DNA from 2 places in the Butyricicoccus sp. AM32-19 genome. Region 2 is predicted to be linked to the other one. Evidence: riboswitches for the same ligand, from Rfam matches in the RefSeq annotation. Region 2 holds a riboswitch; the other holds the start of a gene.
What was found. A riboswitch is a leader RNA that binds a small molecule or an ion and turns the genes downstream of it on or off. The one in region 2 is predicted to bind cyclic di-GMP.
Positions count from the first base shown of each region.

Region 1: another riboswitch for cyclic di-GMP. It lies ahead of DW806_RS16115 (transposase); the one in region 2 lies ahead of DW806_RS04090 (hypothetical protein).

Region 1 covers NZ_QUIX01000014.1:64,226-75,435, reverse strand. Annotated here, with positions in the region: gene iolE (myo-inosose-2 dehydratase) at 1-2, opposite strand, end outside; gene DW806_RS11470 (Gfo/Idh/MocA family protein) at 18-1,148, opposite strand; gene DW806_RS11465 (solute:sodium symporter family transporter) at 1,257-2,852, opposite strand; gene DW806_RS11460 (helix-turn-helix domain-containing protein) at 3,156-3,995, shown strand; cyclic di-GMP riboswitch class I at 4,203-4,292, shown strand; partial or broken gene DW806_RS16115 (transposase) at 4,782-5,000, shown strand; gene DW806_RS16110 (IS256 family transposase) at 4,995-5,525, shown strand; gene DW806_RS11450 (hypothetical protein) at 5,522-6,058, shown strand; gene DW806_RS11445 (helix-turn-helix domain-containing protein) at 6,207-6,365, shown strand; gene DW806_RS11440 (MurR/RpiR family transcriptional regulator) at 6,751-7,587, opposite strand; gene DW806_RS11435 (MFS transporter) at 7,886-9,295, shown strand; gene DW806_RS11430 (endonuclease/exonuclease/phosphatase family protein) at 9,450-10,493, shown strand; gene DW806_RS11425 (MgtC/SapB family protein) at 10,583-11,210, shown strand, end outside.
Region 2 covers NZ_QUIX01000003.1:55,916-67,125, forward strand. Annotated here, with positions in the region: gene DW806_RS04055 (LysR family transcriptional regulator) at 1-129, opposite strand, end outside; gene DW806_RS04060 (dicarboxylate/amino acid:cation symporter) at 510-1,730, shown strand; gene sdaAB (L-serine ammonia-lyase, iron-sulfur-dependent subunit beta) at 1,743-2,411, shown strand; gene sdaAA (L-serine ammonia-lyase, iron-sulfur-dependent, subunit alpha) at 2,427-3,296, shown strand; gene DW806_RS04075 (ATPase P) at 3,455-4,462, opposite strand; gene DW806_RS04080 (carbon starvation CstA family protein) at 4,546-6,051, opposite strand; gene DW806_RS04085 (S-layer homology domain-containing protein) at 6,309-8,957, opposite strand; gene DW806_RS04090 (hypothetical protein) at 9,117-9,749, opposite strand; cyclic di-GMP riboswitch class I at 9,805-9,895, opposite strand; cyclic di-GMP riboswitch class I at 10,033-10,125, opposite strand; gene DW806_RS04095 (transglutaminase-like domain-containing protein) at 10,402-11,210, opposite strand, start outside.

The DNA.
Region 1 (11,210 bases), on a different contig from region 2:
ATGATTTGCTACCTCCCTCAGCATTTTTCCCAAGTGCCCGACTTAACAGACTTGAGAACTGCGTTGATAATACCGTCAACCTTGGCGCCCATCTCGAAGTCGCAGATGTACTCGCCGCCGTGCATAGCCTGCATCAGTGCGTGAGCCTGCAGGGTCTTCATGTCGTCGAAGGCGATCGCGATGCCGCCTGCCGGCTGGAAGTACTTGAAGCCCTCGTGCTGCGGGTTGAGCAGTACGGTGCGGAAGCCGCAGTCACGGCCGTTGTCCTTGTCAGCGTCAGCCTTGAAGTAAACCTGAACCTCGCACATGCGCTCCAGATCGTATACTACCGAGCCCTCGGTGCCCTGAATCTCGTAATAGAAGTAGTTCTTGCGGCCGGTTGCAACACGAGAGGACGAGAAGTCACCAATTGCACCGTTTTCATACTTAACGAGGAAGGTGATGAGGTCGTCGTTCTCAACCTTGCCCATCTCGGTGCTGCCTGCCTTGATCGGACGCTCCGGAATAACGATGGACTGTACGCCCAGAACCTCGCTCATGTCGCCCATGATCATCTGGGAAACGCTCAGCAGGTGGCTGCACAGGTCGCCGAGTGCGCCCGAGCCTGCCAGCTTGTTGATGTGACGCCATGCGATCGGAATGGACGGATCGAGCAGCATATCCTGATCGTAGGTAGCGTGTACGCGCATGATCTTGCCCAGCTTGCCGGACTTAACCAGCTCTGCAACGTACTGGTTTGCCGGGTTCATGATGTTGGAGAAACCGCAGTAGTTGACTACGCCCTTTTCCTTAGCCAGATCAGCCAGCTCGCGGGACTGCTCAGCAGACAGAGACAGCGGCTTCTCGCAGAAGACATGCTTGCCGTGCTCCAGAGCAGCCTTTGCCATCTCGTAGTGCATGCAGTTCGGGGTTGCAACGTCAACCAGGTCGATTTCGGGATCGGTGACAACGTCCATCCAGTTGGTGGTGTAGCGGTTGTAGCCCATGTTCTTGGCGAACTTTGCTACTGCATCCTCGCTGACGTCGCTTACCAGCTCAAATACCGGCATATCATCGCCGAAGATCATGCGTGCGTTGTGGAATGCGGTGGTGTGGGCCTTGCCCATCCAGCCAGCGCCGATCAGACCGATTTTAATTTCCTTGCTCATAAGTTTTTCCTCCTCAAAAAATCTCAATACTCTTGTTGGATTTTATCGAAAACGCCTTGTGCGTTTCTTACAATGTGAATAGATGAATGGTTTCCGGGGGCCGGCTCATTATCGAGCCAGACCGATCGGAGAGAACAGCGCGTAGACGCAAAGCATCAGGATGAAGCAGGTCAGCGCGGCGGGTTTTACATACTTCCACGGGGTCAGGTCAACAGCCTTGGAATCCTCGAGGATGAAGTCGGTAGCACGGGGCTTGAACTTGCCGATGAGCAGCATCAGTGCCAGGTCTACCGGGAACAGTACCGAAAGAACATACAGGTAATGCACATTCAGCGGCAGGAACTTGGAGATCGAGTACAGGATGACGTGTACGACCAGCGTAATTTTCGGTGCGCAGGCCGGAACGCGTTTGGTGTAGAAGCCTACCAGCACGATCGCGAGGATCGGCATGGAGTAGAAGCCGAAGCACTCCTGCAGGAAGTCATACAGACCGGACGGTGCATTGCTGACGAACGGCGCTACGCAGATGGATACGATCGCAAGACCGGTACCAACACGCTTGCCTACTCTTACCAGATGAGAGTCGCTTGCGGTCTGGTTGAACAGCGGACGGTGGAAGTCCAGCGTGTAAAGCGTTACACAGCTGTTCAGTGCCGAGTTAAAGGACGACAGGATCGCACCGAACAGAACCGCTGCGATGATGCCGAGCAGCCAGTTCGGAACAACCGTGGTGATCAGAGACGGGTATGCCAGGTCGCTGTTTGCCAGGCCGTCTCCGAAGAAGCGGTAAGCCAGCAGACCGCAGATGGTGATGAAGAACGGGTCCAGCAGCTTGAGGAATGCGGTGAATACAGCACCTCTCTGTGCCTGTGCCAGATTCTTGGCAGCCAGCGTGCGCTGGATGATGGACTGGTTGGTGCACCAGTAGAACAGGTTGTTGAACAGCATGCCGAGGAACAGAACCGGCCACGGAATCATCGGAGGCAGAGCGTTCGCCGGATTGACCGCGTTGAACTTTTCCGCCGGAACATTGGTGATGAAGTCCTGAATGCCGGCAAGGAAGCTGCCGTTGCCGAGGATGCAGATGGACAGGATCGGGATCAGCAGACCGCCGATCAGCAGACCCACGCCGTTTACGGTGTCGGATACCGCAACTGCCTTCAGGCCGCCGAAGATTGCGTAGATGGAACCGATAACGCCGATTGCAACACACAGGATCGCAATACTCTGATAAGTGGTGATGCCGAACAGCTGATCCAGATGGAAAATCTGGTTGAAGGCCAGCGCACCGGAGTACAGTACGGTCGGCAGGTAAGTAAGCATGTAGCCGAGCAGGAACAGGAACGAGATGATCTGCTTGGTGGTGCGGTCAAATCGAACCTCCAGAAATTCCGGAATGGTGGTGATGCCGGCTTTCAGATACTTCGGCAGGAAGATCAGTGCCAGCGCCAGCAGCGCGATACTTGCGTTTACCGACCAGCTCATGGCGCCCATGTTGGTTGAGTAGCTTTGTCCGGCCTGTCCGACCAACTGTTCGGTGGACAGGTTGGTCATTTCCAGTGAACCGGCGATGACCAGGCCGGTCAGTCCGCGTCCTGCAAGGAAGTAGCCTTCCTTGGTGGACAGGTTCTCCTCCTTGGTCTTGTACCATGAGATCAAGGCCACCAGACCGGTGAAGGCGATGAATGTTAAAATGATAATCAAATGTTTCAACCCCTCTTCTGAACAAGAAAATCCTATTATATTGTAGAATTTCCTATTCTTGTTTTTTCTTTTCCCTTTGTCTTTTTAACTCAAAAGAAACTATTTTTTGCGTTTTTGTTCGTTTCCCTTTCGTTGTACCTATCATATATCAAATTCTCACATTCATCACTACACAGGATAATAATAAAATATCAAAATTTTATACTTTTTATCAGTATCATTTTTTGATATAATTGTATAAGAAAAGCGAATGACTGCATTTCCATGCCATGATATGGTACAAAAAAGGAGTTGACACCAATTATGCTTAATGATATGGGTATTCTGGCAGATTCTGTCCGCTATTACCACGATGCAGATGCCTTCACCGCGACTAACCTGTACCATGTTCCGCACGCAGGCAGCTACCATTGCGACGAAACATACGGTATGCAGCGTAATTATCTGGATATCTGCCAGATGCTTATTGTAGATGAAGGCGAACTGTCGGTCACCTACCGCGGTGAAACACGCACCGCCGGTCCCGGCAGCCTGATCCTGCTTGACTGCAGAGAACCGCACAGCTATCACGCCCTCACACCGATTCGCATGCGCTGGTTCCACTTTGCAGGCAACGGCAGCACGGCCTATACACATCTTATCCTCAATACGCACGGGTTCATCCTGCCCACCGGAAGCAATGCCGAGATTGAGGAATGTGTCCGCCGCATCATGGTCTCGGTGCACCAGAACCAGCCCAATCCTCATATTATTTCCCTGACGATCAACAAGCTGCTCGTTCTGCTCGTGCTCGTGCTCGGGGAAAAGAAAAAAAGCGATCTCGAGATCGCCATTCAGGACTCAGCCGACTATATGACGTACAATTTTGCGGACAAATCGCTCTCCATCGAACACCTGTCCCAGCGTGCTGCGCTCAGCACCTGCTACTATATGCGTAAGTTTAAGGAATACCAGTCAGCAACACCGCATCAGTTTTTGCAGACTGTGCGTCTGAGCGCCGCAAAGCAGCAGCTGCTCACCACCTCGCAGAGTATTGAGACCATCGCAGATAACTGCGGTTTCTCCAGTGCTTCGCACTTTATTATGGCCTTCCGCAAGAGCACCGGCATTACCCCACATCAGTACCGCACCCAGTGGAAATAAAAAGCACACTCTCCGTACTGCGTCCACCGGATGAAACTATCGCGTGTACAGACAGGCAAGCGCAGCGCAGCTGTGCTATCCGAACGGTGATATTCATCAGATTGCTGCACGAAATATCGTTTTTATGACGCGAATTGTATAGCAGACCAATCGCGTACTTATACAAATTATGGTATAACCATCAAAAATCAGGTACATACACGGTGCCTGAGAGATAGGCAAACCCAGCGAAAGATGGGGACGCAAAGCCGGAAGAGTCTAAGGCGGCGAACGCCGCAATGACAGCCGGTTGTAAGCATCAGCGAAGACGCTGTTAACCTCTTCTGCGCTTTATTAGGCAGAAGGAGGTGTACGCCGTCAAAAGAATATGGCAAGCTGATTCGCGGTGCAATACACTGCTCGCAGAGCAAGTAAAACTCTGCCCTTTTGTGCTGTTCCAACAAAGATATAAAAACGCTTTCAAGTCATGAGTAGCCATGTCTTGAAAGCGTTTTTTATTTAAATTTGAAGCCGTTAAGACAGATAAAATGAGGAGGGAAAGTTATGAAAAAATGATTGTTATCGACAATAGTATCATTGTGTTTGTTTCTGACAATGGCGCCGACTGTGGCGTTTGCGGCGGTCGCAGAACTCGAACGCGAGTACATCCTCCAGCGCCAGCGCGAGGGTATCGCCATTGCCAAGACAAAGAGCCAGTACACCGGACGCAAGCCGATACCGCTGTCGGACAACTACGAGCGGGTTGTTTCCCGATGGCGTGCCGGAGAGATTACCGCAATCGAGGCTATGTGGCAGACTAGACTTAAACCTAACACCGAGTTCATGGAAAACGGTCTGGAGGCCGAGCTGGACGATCAGCTGGGCTACAACCGGTATGACTACAAGAACAAGGACACGGATAACGGCCGGAATGGGCACAGCAGCAAAACCCTGCGCACCAGTTTTGGCGATGTAGAGGTATCTGTGCCGCGGGATCGCAAGAGCGAATTTGACCCCAAGGTGCTGAGGAAAAATCAGACCAGCATCAGCCAGGACATCGAGGATATTTTCATTGCCTGTACGGATAATTTGACCGGTTTTTCTGCGGCGATCGAGGCGGTCTATCCCAAGACGGAAATCCAGAACTGCATCATCCATCAGCTTCGAAATTCCAGCAAATATGTCTCCTACAAGGATTTGAAGGCACTTATGGCTGACTTGAAAGCAGTCTACGCAGCGGTAGATGAACCGGCTGCTTTGGACGCGTTAGACACGTTCGCAGAACACTGGGACAAGAAATACCCCAAAATTTCTCAGTCGTGGAGGGATAACTGGGCAAATCTCAGTACCTATTTCAAGTTTCCTCAAGAACTTCGGCGGCTGATCTATACGACCAACACGATTGAAGGCTTTAACCATCAGCTCAGGAAGGTAACCAAGTCGAAATCCGTGTTTCCGACCGATGACAGTCTTTTCAAAATGCTGCAGCATGAGCCGAAAACCTGTAAACGCTGCACAGTATGCGCTCAGAAACGGAGGAACAGCAAATGATTACGAATGAGTACGGCATCCACACCTTTTCACTAAAATTACAATGCAAATATTCCGAAATCCAGAATATTATCGAACAAAACGAGTGCATTTGTACCGGCAAAGGGAAATTAGGACTTTCGTCGTATTACCAGATGCCGCAGTTCAAGTCCATCGACGTTGAAATTCACTTAGGGCAATCCATCTCGCATCCGTGCTGGCTGATACTGATTGTCAACCCGTCTTCTCTGCTCGCCAGTACCTATGAACCGACTGCATTATTTCAAGCTGACGAAAAGTCTGTACAGCAGATAAAGCACCGTCTGCGAAATATCCTTGATAAAATCGGCATTGACCGGCGGCTCAAAGGGTTTAAGCTGTCGAGGTGTGATTTGACCTGCAATCTGTATTATGACCGCAAGGCGGATGTTCAAGATCGTTTGGATATTTTCAAGAAATCCTTTCCTATCCTCCACTACAGTGCGGTTAAGTTCGGCCAATATTCAAATTCCAATGAAAGATTCAAAGGCGCCAATAAGCATTCATCGAGTTAACGTACTGGAAATGGTTCGGATAAAGGCTTGTTTCAGGGTGCTTGAGTCTGCTTAGACAGCATGATTTGACGTTTGATCGCCAACATTAGAATAAGCATACATGAATTAAAGTGAAATGCGTTTTCACCTATGTTGATGGAGGTTTTCTATGCCGAACGATGAAATCCTGACCGTAAAAGAAACCGCAACCCTGCTCAAGACCACGCGCCAGCAGGTGCGCAAGATGATCGCAAATGAAGAACTCCCGGCCGTAAAGGTTGGCCGGGAGTGGAGGGTGCTGAGGGCGGGGATTATGGAGTTTTTTTGAGGTGAATTTGTAAACATACCTATTGGGTCATGTAGCCGTATATTTTCCGCATCAACACATCCAGATAAGGTTTTCTTTCGCGCTGTAGAATATAATTTGATCCTGTGGAAGATGAAGAGTTTGGCTGATATATTTTCGCTGATGTTCCCGATTGGCAATCTGAGCTGCCGTCAGAGATGTGCTATATCGCGAGATTGGCGCTGCTTTATCGGCGCAGTTAATCGCAATAATCAAACGGGAACATGATACAAGGACAGCATTGACTGAAACAATGCTAGATCGTTAGCATAATCTCTTTGATCCGAGCACAGCACATATACGATACAGATGCAATGATGCAATATATCTTTCAAGCATCAAATTCCACACACAGGATCAAAAATGATCAATCAATGCGAAATGGCAGGAGCACTTCATTCATGCGTTCAATATTCTGTACGACGCTGTCCTTGCGGCGGATAGCGAGGCTGACATAAAGCGTGTCGATGAGGGAGAACTGCGCCACGCGCGGCGACACGAAAAGCTGCTCGGGCGAATACAGCTCAAGGCAGATGTCGCTGACCTCTTTGAGCGGCGTATCCGGATAGCCGGTGATGCCGATGGTCGGCGCGCCGCACTCCTTCGCGGTACGCACGGCCGACACGATTTCGCGCGTCTTGCCGGTATGCGAGATGGCGATGACCGCCGTATCCGGGCCGCATTGGCTCGCCTGAATCTGCATCAGGTGCGAATCGGTCAGCGAAACCGCGCGGATGCCGATGCGCATGAGGCGGATGTAGAAGTCCTCCGCGATGGTGCCGGACGCGCCGACGCCGAGGATGAGGATATTCTCCGCCCGGTTGAGCACCCCCACCGCCTGCTCGATTTTCTCGAAATCAAGCAGCTGGAGCGCCCGCTCGAGCGTGTCGATATTCCGGCTGAACACATTCTCCGAAATGGTCGAAATACTATCGGTTTCGGACAGATCTTCAAAAATCGTGCGCACCGACTTAGGAGAATATTTCGCCAGCAGCAGCTTTACCTCGCTGAAGCCCGCGCAGCCGACGATCTTGCAGAATCGAATAATACTCGACTCCGCGATATCAAGCTCGGCCGCCATCTGCTGAATGCTGATCGAGGTAATATGTACCGGATCGGCTAAGATATAGTCCGCAATCCGCTTTCCAACCTTGGATAAAGTCGAATACTGCGACTGAATTGCGGCATAAACGTTCTTGTCCATGCAATCACCCTGCACTTCCGCATCATATAGTAATTTCATTGTATCACAAAACATCGACCTTGTGAAGAATGCACAAAATTGAATATTGTTCTTTTTACAATATGATTTATTGAATTTTATTCCGCTCAGTGCTATACTTGTAGATGTTCGGTGGAACGGACTTCCACTGAAAGGGTATAGCGAGAGACGAGTCCGGACAACGTCTCAAAGGCAGACCCACTCCCGATGCGCCCGGCGCACGGACGGTCTGTATCGCTGCAACTGGTAAAAGAAAAATAAAAAAGGACTGAGCAAAACCATGGGCAAATCCAGCAACCCGACTTTCGCGGGTGATAAGGAATTTGAGAAGATCCATCTCAAGGAAAAGTTCTCCTACGGCCTCGGCGATGTTGCCTGCAACGTTGTCTACGCCCTGACCACCTCGCTGCTGATTTACTTCTACACCAACGTAGTCGGTATCTCGGCGGCTATGATCGGTACCATCATGCTGTTCTCCCGTTTCTTCGATGGTATTTCCGACGTACTTATCGGTCATCTGGTTGACCGCACGCATTCCAAGCACGGCAAATCCCGTGCATGGATTCTCTGGATGATGATTCCGTACGGCATCGCAGCCATCCTGCTGTTCACCGTTCCGCCCGCAACCCCGATCGTCAAGGGCATCTACGTTTTCATCACCTATAACTTCTGCACCACCGTTGTCTACACCGCACTCAACCTTCCGTATGCAACGCTAGCTACCCTGATGACCCGCGATACCGACCAGCGCGCCGTTGTCAACCTGTTCCGTACCGGTATGTCCGCCCTCGGCAACATGGTCATCACCGCCATTACCTTCCCGCTGGTTACCCGTCTGGGTGACACCCAGCAGGCATGGATCGAGGTTTCCATCCTCTACGCCATCGTTTCCATCATCATGCTGTTCATCTGCTTCAAGAACTGCCACGAGCGCGTCAAGGAAGAGACCAAGACCAAGGACGGCAAGAACGTTCCGCTCTGGATGGGCATCAAGCTCTGCGTCACCAACAAGTACTTCATCATGTTCTTCATGCTCGCTGTGTTCCTGTCCTTCTATGAGGCAGTTACCGGCACCTGCAACGCATACTACGCACAGTACATTCTCGGCAACCGCGACCTGCTCGGCGCACTCGCATCCTTCGAATCCATTCCGCAGATCGTCACCGTTCTTGTTCTGTCTCCGTTCATCGCAAAGTTCGGCAAGCGCAACGTAGCGCTGATCGGTGCGATCGTCGCCGTTATCGGCACGGTCTCCCTGTTCATCAACCCGAGCGCCCTCAATCTTGCACTGTTTGCCTGCGTCATGCGCGGCATCGGCAAGGGCTGCTTCCGCGGCGTAAAATACTCCATGCTGGCTGACGTTATCGAGTACGGCGCATGGAAGAGCGGCATCCGTGTACAGGGCCTGATGGTATCTGCTACCACCGCCGGCCAGAAGTTCGGCTCCGGCATGACGAGCGCGATCTTCGGCGCCCTGATGAGCCTTGTAGGCTTCGCCGGCACCGCAACCATCAATGCCGCACAGTCTCAGATGCTCATCGCCATCTACATCATTGGCAACATCATCGCTTGGGGCGGCATCGGCGTTCTGCTGATCTTCTACAAGCTCGATAAGATCTATCCGCGCATTATCACCGAGATGAAGCAGCGCGAAGCTGCCGAAGCAGCAAAGACGACCGCAAACGCCTGATTTTCCCCCGCACTCCCTCATTTTTACGCATCATCTTTTTCTTCCCTTATATGGAACAGCCGGCGGAGTCAAGCATTCCTGCCGGCTGCCCCCATATTCTACCGCAAATAAAATTCTGTAAATATCCACCATTTATATGAAAGGCGTGTAACAAATGGAAACCCTGTCCTACGAAAAACGCATCGAACTCGGTAATCTCGTCCCGGCGCTCGGCCAGTTCAAGGTCATGGAAAAAATCCCGCAGTATCAGCAGTGCGAGGTGCACAACCTCGTGGATGCGCCCGCCGAGGTGCCCGAAACGCTGCGCCACGTTGTATTCAACATCGAGCGCGGCCAGACGCTTCACGAAACCATCGACTTTCTCAATATGTGCCCCGACCTCAAAAACATGGACATCATCTACGCCAACGAGCTGGATGACGGCGCGGTCCGCTCGGGCAACTGCAACGTTGCCTACGAAATCGCGAAATCCATCGGCATGAATTACGCCTACGGTCTGGAGTTTATCGAGCTGGTAAATCCCGAGGACAACAAGGGCTTCCACGGCAACGCCCTGTTCTCCCGCTGGCCCATCCGCTGGGCGAAGGTCGTCCATATGCCCGAGCAGTACAACTGGTACTATGACCGTCAGAAGCGTATCGGTGCGCGCGTTGCCATCGTCTGCTCGCTCGACATCGGCGGACGCGAGGTCGGCGCGGTCAGCGTTCATCTGGAGAACCGCGCGGACAGCGAGGGCCGCGAAGCGCAGATGGCAGTCGTATATGATGAGATCAAGCGTTCGTTCGCGCCGGACACACCGGTCATGATCGGCGGCGATCTGAACACCAATACGTTCGACGGCAACGACATTCCGGGCTTCACCGCGCTGTTCAACGACCCGGAGCGTCTCTCCAAGCATATGGAGCACGTTGAGCAGTACGAGCGCGTTCTGCCGCAGGCGGAGGAAAACGGCTTCTCCTACCGCGAGTTCAGCAGCATCGAGGGCACGCGCCGCAAGCCGATGCCGGGCGGCAAGAGCATGCTGCTCAAGCTGGACTGGCTGATGGCGCGCGGCATGGAATGCGTCGATCACGGCACGATTTCGACCGAAACGAAGGACTGCACCTGGGCCGAGCCGGGCAGCGCGCTGGCGAAGTTCACAGGTCCCGAGCTGTCCGACCATAACGCCTGCTGGGCAGACTGTCGATTCGCAAAGTAAATACTGAAATCTATTGTAGAAAGCTGCACACGCTGCATACATATTGGCAGCGTGTGCACTTTTTATCGAGTGAGGAGAACCTACATCAAATGAGTGGAATGATACAATACCTGCGCGAACTTCATTTCGCCTCGGTCGTAGTGCGGCTCGCCCTTGCGATGCTGCTCGGCGGCTGCATCGGTCTGGAGCGCGGACGCAAGCGCCGTCCGGCCGGTTTCCGCACCTATATGCTCGTCTGTCTTGGCGCGGCGCTGACCGTGCTGCTCAGCCTGTACGAATTTACCATGGTGACAGGGCCGTGGTCGGATATTTGCGCAGAGATCGGCATAAAAACCGACGTTTCGCGTTTCGGCGCACAGGTCATCAACGGCATCGGCTTTCTGGGCGCAGGAACCATTCTCGTTACCGGCCGCCAGCAGGTCAAGGGCCTGACCACTGCCGCTGGTCTGTGGGCGTCGGCCTGCACCGGCCTTGCGGTCGGCGCAGGATTTTACGAGTGCGTGCTCATCGCATTCGCGATGATATTTCTCAGCATCCGCCTGTTCCCAATTGTGGATGCGTACATACAGGAGAACGCGCGTGACATCAATCTGTACATGGAGTTCCATTCGCTCGGGGACATCAGTACCATCATCAATCAGCTGAAAGCGCAGAACGTGCAGATCTACGACATCGATATCGAGCGGAACAAAAGTGGCGAGGCGCTGCACCCAAGTG
Region 2 (11,210 bases):
CAGTTCCTCCTCCAGCTGGCGTATCTGCACCGTTACCGCCGACTGTGAGTAGCCGAGGCTCTCTGCTGCGCGTGAAAAACTCTTAAACTGTGCTACTCGAATAAAGGTTGCAAGCTGCCGAAGCTCCATGGATTTCCCTCTCTCCCCTATATTATCAATATTTTGAATCGAAATGATAAAATATATGAATTTGACTTAACCCATTAAACAGAATATACTAAATCTGCAAAGAGGTCAAGAAAGAAATTGGAGGTTTACCACAGATTTTTTATTTATCCTTTTTACACAAAAACCGCGTCCTATTTTACTGCATTTCGCCTAAAATAGGCGGTTCTTTTTGTGTCCGGAGGCAAAAATCTCGGCAGACTTCCACGGCAGCAGACCACAGAGGGGCAAACAAACGGTCTGCGCCGCAAAGGGTGACACCGCATAACCGAACAAGTGCGCTTTCCGCAAAGTGCCGCAGTTCAAATTGTTTGGTGCTGCCCGCCAAAAAGGAGGAAAAAGAAATGGAAGAAAAGAAAAAATTCAAACTCGGATTACTGCCCAAGCTCATCATCGCCATTATTGTCGGCATCCTGTTCGGCCAGTTCCTGCCGGAAGGCTTCTGCCGCTTTGTGGTAACGCTCTCGTCGTTCTTCAGCCAGTTCCTGTCGTTTATCATCCCGCTGATGATCCTCGCGTATGTTACCATGGGCATTGCTAACCTCAAGAGCGGCGCGGGCAAGCTGCTGCTCATCACGGTTGCCATCGCCTACTGCTCGACCCTGATCGCAGGCTCGGCTTCGTTCTTTGTAGCCGACACCCTGTTCCCGCACTTCATGAGTGCAGATGCGCTCGACAAGATCGCCGCAACCGCAGGCAACTCGCTGGAGCCGTACTTCAGCCTGGAAATCCCGGCGCTGATGAACACGCTGTCCGCTGTTGTTACGGCGTTTGTGCTCGGTCTGTGCATGTCCAGCCTGCGCGGCAAGACCATCGGTGACACGCTGTACAACGGCGTTTCCGACTTCTCCGGCATCATTGACTGCGTACTGCACAAGGTCATCATTCCGCTGCTGCCGCTTTACATCTGCGGCACGTTCACCGATATGACCAAGTCCGGCAAGACCTTTGCTATCCTCGGTATTCTGTGGAAGGTATTCATCGTTGTTATCATCATGCACCTGATCTGCATCTGCATCCAGTTCGTAATTGCAGGTCTGGTCAGCCACAAGAACCCGTTCACGCTCATCCGCAACCAGATTCCGGGCTACGCAACCGCACTGGGCACCCAGTCCTCTGCGGCTACCATTCCGGTCAACCTGCAGTGCGCTGAGGCAGACGGCGTTTCCTCGGAAATCCGCAACTTTACGGTTCCGCTGTGCGCGAACATCCACATGGCAGGCTCGATGATCACCATTACCGCCTGCGCTACCGCAGTCTGCCTGATGAACCAGCTGCCCATCTCCATCGGCACCGTTATCCCGTTCATCATGACGCTCGGCATTGCCATGGTGGCGTCTCCCGGTGCGCCGGGCGGCTCCATTATGACCGCCCTGCCTTTCCTGTACATGATCTTCGGCACCGAGGCCGGCGACCCGAGCGGCCCGATCTGCGCCATCATGGTTGCACTGTACATCACGCAGGACTCGTTCGGCACCGCCTGCAATGTTTCCGGCGACAACGCGATCGGTGTGATCGTAGAGACCATCTACCGCCGGTTTATCTGCAAATCCTCCGCTCAGTAAGGAGAATCCCCTATGTCCTTTATCAGTGTTTTTGATGTGCTGGGACCGAATATGATCGGCCCCTCCAGCTCGCATACCGCCGGTGCCGCCGTTATCGCGTATCTGGCGCATAAGATGATCGCGCCGCCGCTTAAAAAGGTGGATTTCACCCTGTACGGCTCGTTCGCCAAGACCTACCACGGCCACGGCACTGACCGCGCACTGCTCGGCGGCATCATGGGCTTTTCGACCGATGACACCCGCATCCGCAATTCGTTTTCGATTGCGACCGAGCGCGGTCTGTCCTACTCATTCACGCCGTGTGAGACCGAGACCGATGTTCATCCGAACACCGTGGACATCCGCATGGAGAATGCCGCTGGTCAGGTAATGACCATCCGCGGTGAGTCGCTCGGCGGCGGCAAGTGCCGCATCGCGCGCATTAACGGCGTTGAGGTTGACTTTACCGGTGAATACAGCACGGTCATCGTCGTTCAGCAGGACAAGCCGGGCGTCGTGGCGCACATCACCAAGGTGCTCAGCGACAAGGGTGTAAACATTGCATTCATGCGCCTGTTCCGCGAGTCCAAGGGCAACACCGCCTACACCATCGTCGAGTCGGACGGTCATTTCCCCGAGGGCATTGAGGAACCGCTCAAAAACAATCCCAACGTCCACGACGTCATGATCATCGAACCGTAAGGAGGAGAGCAGATTATGGATTTCAAAAACGCATCCGAGCTGCTTGCACTCTGCACGCAGCAGCAGCTCCCCATCTCCGAGATCATGCGCCGCCGCGAGTGCCAGCTGGGCGAAACCACGCGTGATGAGGTCACGCACCGTATGAAGAGGGCGCTTGAAATCATGCGCTCATCCGCGCTGACACCGCTCAAAACGCCGGTCAAGTCCATGGGCGGCCTGATTGGCGGCGAAGCAAAAAAACTGGCGCAGCACGCGGCCAAAGGCCGCTCCATCTGCGGGGATGTGCTGCACAAAGCGGCGCAGTACGCGATGGCAGTACTTGAGGTAAATGCTTCTATGGGTCTGATTGTCGCAGCACCGACCGCAGGCAGCGCCGGTGTTCTGCCGGGTATGCTGTTTGCCCTGCAGGACCGCTACAACATCTCGGACGAACGGCTGATTGACGCCCTGTTCAACGCCGGTGCGATCGGCTACCTCGCCATGCGCAACGCAACCGTTGCAGGCGCGGTCGGCGGCTGTCAGGCTGAGGTCGGCATCGCTTCCGCAATGGCGGCCAGCGCAGCTGTCGAGCTCATGGGCGGCAAGCCTGAACAGTGCCTTGACGCGGCCTCCACCGTGCTGATGAACATGCTCGGTCTGGTCTGCGACCCGGTCGGCGGACTGGTCGAGTATCCGTGCCAGAACCGCAACGCGGCAGGTGTAGCCAACGCACTCGTTGCCGCTGAGCTCTCGCTCGCGGGCATTCACCAGTTTATCCCGTTCGATGAAATGCTCGATACCATGTATGCGGTCGGCCGCCGCATCCCCATCGAGCTGCGCGAGACAGCCCTCGGCGGCTGCGCTGCCACACCGTCTGCATGTGCAAAATGCGGACTGTGCTCGTAAATCAGATCATATCGATACTCTTTTTCGCAGGACATTCCCACCCCTCGGGAATGTCCTTTTCGCTTACAGAATAAGCTCTTATCATGAAAGCAGAACCGCCCAAATCGAACTATCCCTCCCGGGCAGTAACCGGGAGGGATAGTTGTATCATCTGATTGTTACTGATACTCCGCATTGAGGAACATGGACTTGATGGCGACAACCTCATCGTATTCCTCCTGCGAGACGGTGACATCCGCATTCAGCGCCTTCAGGTCAACCTTCACAACGTCGAGCGCCTGCGCAGCGGTCACTGCGCGGCCATCCATGACGGCACGCTGCATGCGGCGCAGCACAACCGGATGTGCATAGCGGGCCGGCAGCGGGAAATTCAGATAGTCCGCAAGGTAAGCCTGCATTTTCTCCTGTGCCTGTGCATCATTTTGCATGATGGAGGTACGGTTGTTGCGTGCTGTCGGCAGGACGCTGAAGCCTGCAAACGTAAATATCGCGGCAAGGCCGAACAGCGTAAAATAAATCGAAAACGAGCCGTGACGCACGAAGGAAACGATACCGTAAGCCAGCGCCGCAAATCCAAGCAGTGTGATCGCCATAGCGGCCCAGCGGTAGCTGCCGTTCGTGCACTGAAAGTTCCGGCGGCGTTTTGCGGCTGCGCTCAGTCGTTCGGTCAGCTCAGGACGGCGCTCCAGATAGTCGATTGCGTTATTGAGTGCCTGCACGGTTTCCTCCGCCTGTGCGCTCATCGGCGGACGATTGCGCTCCTCTTCCTCCCGGCGGGTCTTCTCCTCGGTAATGCGCCGCTCGGCCGCCGCGCTGACACACGGAATAGACGGGTGCTCAGCTCGGATAACGCTCAGGAAATCATCGACCTGCTGCTCGTACTTGAAATTGCACACCTTCTGTCCGCCGTCGAACTCCACGACCAGATAGGACAGCGTGGCGAAAATGCCCTTGCCGGAAAAGCCGCCCTTGCTCATCGCAACGCGCTTGTACACACGCGTTACCATGGAAAACGGAACATAATACCGCCGGTCAATAAAAAAGCTGTTCAAATAGAGGGCATGCCTGCCGATGCCGCACGGACCGATTTTCCGACAGGTTTTTTTATCCTCGGCAAGCGACGCGTCATCAATACGTCCCGCGCTGAGCGGATAAGGTTTCAACATTTTCCGTCACCCCGCAATTATCGTTATGGATGGCCGCAGCCGACCGCACAAAGGAACGGCCGGCTGCAGCAATGCTATTATATTCAAGCAGATTTCTTTGCGCCGCGCTTCTTGGTCGCACGGATGAACAGTGCGAGCAGCAGTGCCGCGAATACAATACCGATCGGGTACGCCACTGCGGTATTGTAAATTACCGTGCCGTCCGCTGTCTTGCTGTTCAACAGGCTGCCGAGGCACTCCGGTGCGAGGATGAAGTAGGTGCAGGAAACTGCACTCATGAACGTAGCCGGAACAGCTGCAATCCAGAAGTTCTTCTTTTCGGTAAACAGGTACATAGCTGCTGCCCACAGAACGATCATAGCGAGCGTCTGGTTGGTCCAGCTGAAGTAACGCCAGATAACCGTGTAGTCGATCAGACCGGTTGCATTGCCGATGCCGAGGATAGCGCCGATACCGAGTACCGGGATGCACAGCTTCAGGCGGTTTGCGTACGAACTCTGATCCATGTGGAACCAGTCGGACAGCGTCAGACGAGCGGAACGGAATGCGGTATCACCGGAAGTGATCGGGCAGATAACAACGCCGATCATGGCCAGAGCAATACCAACGCCGCCCATAGTCTTGGAGCATACATCATAGATCGCTGCGGACTGACCGCCTGCCAGCGCTTCCGCCAGACCGGTGTTGAGACCGCCGGTGACCTCATACAGAGCACAGCCGGCTGCCGCCCAGATCAGTGCGATAATGCCTTCGGCTACCATTGCGCCGTAGAATACGAAGTGACCCTGCTTCTCGTTCTTCATGCAGCGCGCCATCAGCGGCGACTGCGTGGAATGGAAGCCGGAAATTGCACCGCATGCAACCGTGATGAACATAAAGCTCCAAATCGGCGTGCCGGACGGGTGCATATTGTACAGGTGAGACCAAATCTCCGGAATGGTGTAATTCGGGTTGGTGAAGATACCGATGATAACACCGACCGCCATGATGATCAGGCACATGCCGAACAGCGGGTATACCTTACCGATGATCTTATCGATCGAAATAAAAGTTGCAATAAAATAGTAAACCAGGATGAGGATCAGCCAGAACAGCGTGGTCGAAAGCACACCGGACACACCGTTGCTCTTGCACAGCGTAACGATCAGACCGGCCGGGCCGACTGCAAATACCGTACCGACCATGATCAACAGTACAACTGAGAACACACGCATGATATTCTGCATGGTGTGACCGAGGTACTTGCCGGTAACCTCTGCGATGGAGGCACCGTCGTTTCGCTCACTGATCATGCCGGAGAAGTAATCGTGTACGCCGCCGGCAAAAATGGTACCGAATGTGATCCACAGGAATACGACCGGGCCCCAGAGGGCGCCCTGCAGGGCACCGAAGATCGGGCCAAGGCCGGCGATGTTCAGCAGCTGTACCAGAAACAGCTTCCACTGCGGCATGACAACGTAGTCAACGCCATCGTTAATGCGAACTGCCGGCGTTTCCCGGTCATCCGGGCCAAAGGTTTTGTCCACAATTTTACCATAAGTAAGATAGCCGGTGATCAATAATAATAAGCATACGATAAAGCTGATCATATTATCTCCTCCTCTATACCGGCTGCGAAAGCATGACTTTCGCATAAAAATCACCGAAAAGCCTACTTTTGGAATTCCTCTTTTTCCCTTTCGGCAATCCCTATTATGAACCTATGATATAAAAACCACAAGGACAATATGTTATAATTTTAACAAGAAAAATTTGCCGAAATTTGTTTCCTTTAGAAAAAACTATCAGCGCAATAAAATCCCCCGACCAATGGCCGGGGGATTCGTTCGCCCTTATAGGAAAGTATTTACTTTTCCAGTTCGGTCCAATCACGAGTTTCGCGCAGCTTGCTCCACTTCTCGTGCTTGTTTCCCTTGATGTCGTAATAGTGGCTGTTCGTAGCCTCCTGTACGGCCAGGTAATACCATGCGGAAGTATCGGAGTTGTCGCTCCACTTGATCATGTCGTTGTGCAGATCCTTTGCAGTCTCCGGAAGGCGCTTGAGGACGCGGTTTACGAGCATCATCGCCTCAGCACGGGTGATCTTGTTATTCGGACGGAAGGTGCCGTCGGTATAACCGTTGATCCAGCCGTTGTTGGCAGCGGCGCTGATTTCGTTCTTTGCCCAGTGGGATGCAATGTCGCTGAAGTCAACAGCGGTCGTGTTGGCCTTGTCGTCAAAACGAGCTGCGATCGCAGCGAACTCCGCACGGGTGATCGGCGCATTCGGATTGAACTTGCCCTGGCTGTCGCCCTTCACGATGCCCATAGCGCTCAGCGTAGAAACAGCGTGGTTGTACCATGCGCCGGCTGCTACATCGGAGTAGCTGTTGGACTTGGTGGAGTTTGCATTGCGGGTCTCATCGGTGAGCAAACGGAAGAAGATGGTTGCTACCTCAGCACGGGTAATGCCGTTCTGAGGACGAACGGTGCTGTCCGGATAGCCTACGATGTAAGCATAGTGGTCATCGCCGTTCAGACCGGTCGGTACATCATCCGGAATGGTAACGGTGGGCTTGCGGCCGCCGCCGCCACCGCCGCCGGAAGAAGATCTTCTTGCGTAGGTGTAGGTAAAGACGGTGTCAGCCTTGATTTCCATGTCAACCTTCGGCTCAACATTCCAGCTGCCAGCACGATAGTCAGCGTCCGGGGTATTGCCTGCCTGTGCGATGTTGGATTCAACCAGCTTCGGCTGAACCGTTTTGCCAGTTTCCATGTTAATCGTGGAAACGTAGAAGATAATGTCCTTGTTATCCTTCGTGTGGCTGTCCCACTTGCCGTTTACTACCTTTTCGGTTACCTTGTACTGGTAACGATCGGGAATGCCGTCACCCTTGTTTTCGGGATCCTTGGAATCGCCCTTGGTGTCAGGATCATAGAACAGCTTGAGCGTCAGCTTCGGAACAGTGCCATCTGCATTTTTAGTCACCGTACCGCTTGCAAGGTAACCATCTGCATGCAGATTCAGCACATAACCAGTGTAACCCTTCGACTTGGCAGTAATGGTCTCATTCAATGCTGCAGTACCGGTTTCGGTATCAGCTTCGACAATTTCATATCTCTCAGTCGTCGGATTGTACTTGTAGTGCTCGATGGCGTACGCGTACTTCGGTACAGTAGCGTAGGTGTAGGTGAATACGGTGTCGTTTGCAACCGTCGCACCAACAACAGGGGTCGTATCCCATTTGCCTTCGCAGTAACCAGCAGCCGGCTTTTCGCCAGCAGTCGGAATACCGTCCGGAATAACGACTTTTTCGATTGCGTTGCCGTTTGCGTCATTGAACGGAACGTAAACGATAACGCCAGCGTTAGTGTCATTGTTCCAGTTGCCGTTTACAACCTTGAAGGTCAGACGGTATTCCCATGCGTCCGGGATGCCGTCACCCTTCTCTTCCGGCTTCTCCCGGTCGCCCTTGGCGTCAAGGTAGTAGTGGAGGTTAATGGTTACAACTTCTACCAGCCTACCGTCCTGCGAAGCAGGGGTAATCGTGGTCATAGACGGAACATAAACGTAGTTCTGCTGGTTCTTCGCATAGTCCGCGTAGAGAGACGCAATCGACGTACCCTTAACAGCAGTACCCTTCTTCGAGAAAGCCATGTCGGCAATCTCGTCACCATTTTCATCGTAGAAATGCTGGTTAATGGTGTACTTATACTCCGGATCCGGATTCTTCACGTAGTTCGGAGTAAAGATAACATCATGTGCAGGCATGGTGAACTTGCCGTCAGTAATCTTTACACCCTCCGTCTCAAGCGTCCAACCAGTAAAGGTGAAGCCGTCCTTTTCAGGATAGTCTTTCTTTACAGATACCTCAGAATTAACATCGTGAGACTCTTCTTCATACGTGGTTTCATCTTCATTCTGGTAGATTACCTTGTAGGACTTCGGCGTCCACTTTGCGTACAGAGTCAGGTCTGCATTCGGCATCCGATCGCCAGTCTGGTACGGCTTATTGTTTGCTTCATCGTACCAACCGTCGAACCTATAGCCTTCACGAGTAATTTCTGCATCAGTCGGAAGCGTCAGCTCCATCTTGGGGTAAACCTTATCCTTGCTGTAGCTGCCGTCAGCAAGCGTACCGCCGTTCGCATCATAAGTCAAATTATGAGAAGTTGCGGAAACATAAATCTTAACGGTAGCATTGCGCTCGTCATTCGTAACCTTAGCAAGATCAAGGCTAAACTGATACTCACCATTTACCTTCTCAGGCTTTCCGAGACCCTCCGGGTCAAGTACTACACTATCAATCATGTAATCCGCAGTCTCCGTCTGACGAACACGTACCGCAGAAACATTAACGGCCGAATTGTACCAGAACGTCTCACTGCGGAGCTCTTTACCAGCATCGAGACCATCCTTAATAATAACCTGATAAGTTACGCTGCGGCGTTCAGGATACTGTATCCAGTTCGGTTCAGCATTAACAGTCCAGTCGGACACGTCAATCTGAACCATCTGAGAATACTCAGTGCGAATCAGATAGTAGAATACAAGCTGAGAGCCTTCAGCAAATGCAGTCCACTTAGGCGAATTCTTTGCCTGATACTCAAGCTGACCGTCGTTGTAGCGAATATTGGTGATTTCGGTACCCTTAGCGGTCTTGTCATCGCCACCCTAGTCAGTCTGCTTTTTGTTGCTGGCATGCACACGAGCCTGCCAGAAAACGGTGTTGTAGGCCGCGTCTGCAGTTGCTTCGCGCTCAGCGGGTGCGAGGTCGGTAACAGCCTTGCCATTGCCGACAACAGCTTCGTTGATGGTCATCGAGTTGCCATCGTCACCGACTGCCCGACGGTTGGTCAGCCAATATTCAGCCTCGATGGTCTGAACCTTATTGGCATAAACATCAACTGCGTTATCGCTATTACCGCTCGTCGTTGCAATTTCATTTGCCGGAGAATTGCTTACTGCATCATTATTCTGAGAATCATTTTCATTGGAACTGCTATTATTGCCAGTCTCCTCGATGTCCGTACCGCCGGACGGTGCCTGTGCAGGATCCGGATTCTCAATCTGTCCTGCCTGTGCAGTATCCTGAGGCTCAGTCTGTCCTTGGGTCTCAGCATCGGGAGTTTTTTGAATGGTGTCTTCTGCGGGAGTACTGTCAACAACCGGCATCTGGTCTTCCGGTGACGGAAGGGTGGTGATGCCTTCATCGCCGGCCAGCGCCCAGGTCGGGCACATGGTCAGCGCCATGATAGTCGCAAGTGCTCCTGCGAGCAGACGTTTACGCATATTCTTTTTTAACATAGGAATACCTCCTTGGTCAGCGTGCATGCTGATCGAGAGGGATTGCAAATGTATTTCTGGCAACCGGCTGCCATGCGGAAAGAGACTTTCCGTTTAGGCCCCTGGCTTTGCGAGACCGGCTTTCACCGATGGTGCCTTTGTCTGTACAACTTGCTCCTCAACGAGCCGCACAGATCATGTGTTTGTGGGTTTGCGATAATCTCAGAATGCAATGCAGTTTCAACCTCCAAATAAAATACCCCCTTTACAGCGCGCATAGCTCTGCAAGGGGGTATAAAGCACCTTTGGCAGCCGGCTGCCATGCGGAAGAAAGTCTTCCGTTTAGGCCCATTTAGCTTTGCGACACCGGTTTTCACCGGCTGTGCCTTTGTCTGTACCTGTACCCCTTTACGGAAGTCATGCACAGAATTTTACGATCTTTTCTGTCGGCAGACACGCCGGACTGCATACACAGCCCTTTGCCTGCGCAGGACAGAAATCCTCCGGATCCTCTTCTTTAGTATACCATAAATGCCCGCGAACAACAAGCAAATACTGTAAAAACGAAGAAGAGTTTCAATCCGGAATCGTTTTTTATGCAAGAAATCGCCGCTGATTGGGCATAAACATATCCCATCAGGACCATTTGCATACAAAATGAAATGAAAAAGTGTTAAGCCGCAGCTACTGCAAGCGCATCGCTAGTGCTGGTGTAGGTCAGCGGAGATACACAGTCATGCAGGGTTTTTGCGTTCTTCACGCTGCGGGTAACCGCGTAGGTCAGGTCAATCTGATACCACTTGCCATTCAGGTTTACCTTGTTCCAAGCGTGGTAGCTAGAGCCGGCGTAACCCTTGGTCAGTGCACACGGGATGCCCTGGCTGCGGCACATTGCTGCAAACAGCGAGGAAAAATCGTAGCAGATACCGGTGGTGCCCTTCAGGGTAGCGGCGGTATCCGGGATGTACTTGGTGATCGTGCCGCTGGTGATCTCATTCGCCAGCTTGTTATCATAAGTATAACGGCTTGCCATATAGTTGTAGATGGCGATAACCTTAGCCTCATCGGTCTTGGCGTTCCTGCAGAGCTCAGCAGCCTTAGCGGATACCGTATCACCCTTGGAGAACTGAACCTCGGAAGTGGAGACCAGATACGGAGTGTAGCTGTCCTTAACGGTTACGTTCATGGACTTGGACTCGACCTGCTGATAGGACGTACCAGAAACGTTGCGGTACAGCGTTACGGTGTACTTGCCGTTGCCCTTATCGAGAGAGAAGGAAGCATCCTTGCCGCTCGGGCAATCATAGAATACAGTCTTGCCGCCGTTGTACTGAATACCAACCTTGAGCCTTGCACTCGAGGAGTAGTTTACGGTAACATAACCGTGAGTGGAATTACTCATATCCACAACATCATTTACTGCTGCTGCGGTAACGCCCATCGAGAGGGCAGCTGCTGCAAAAACTGCGCATGCAATACGAA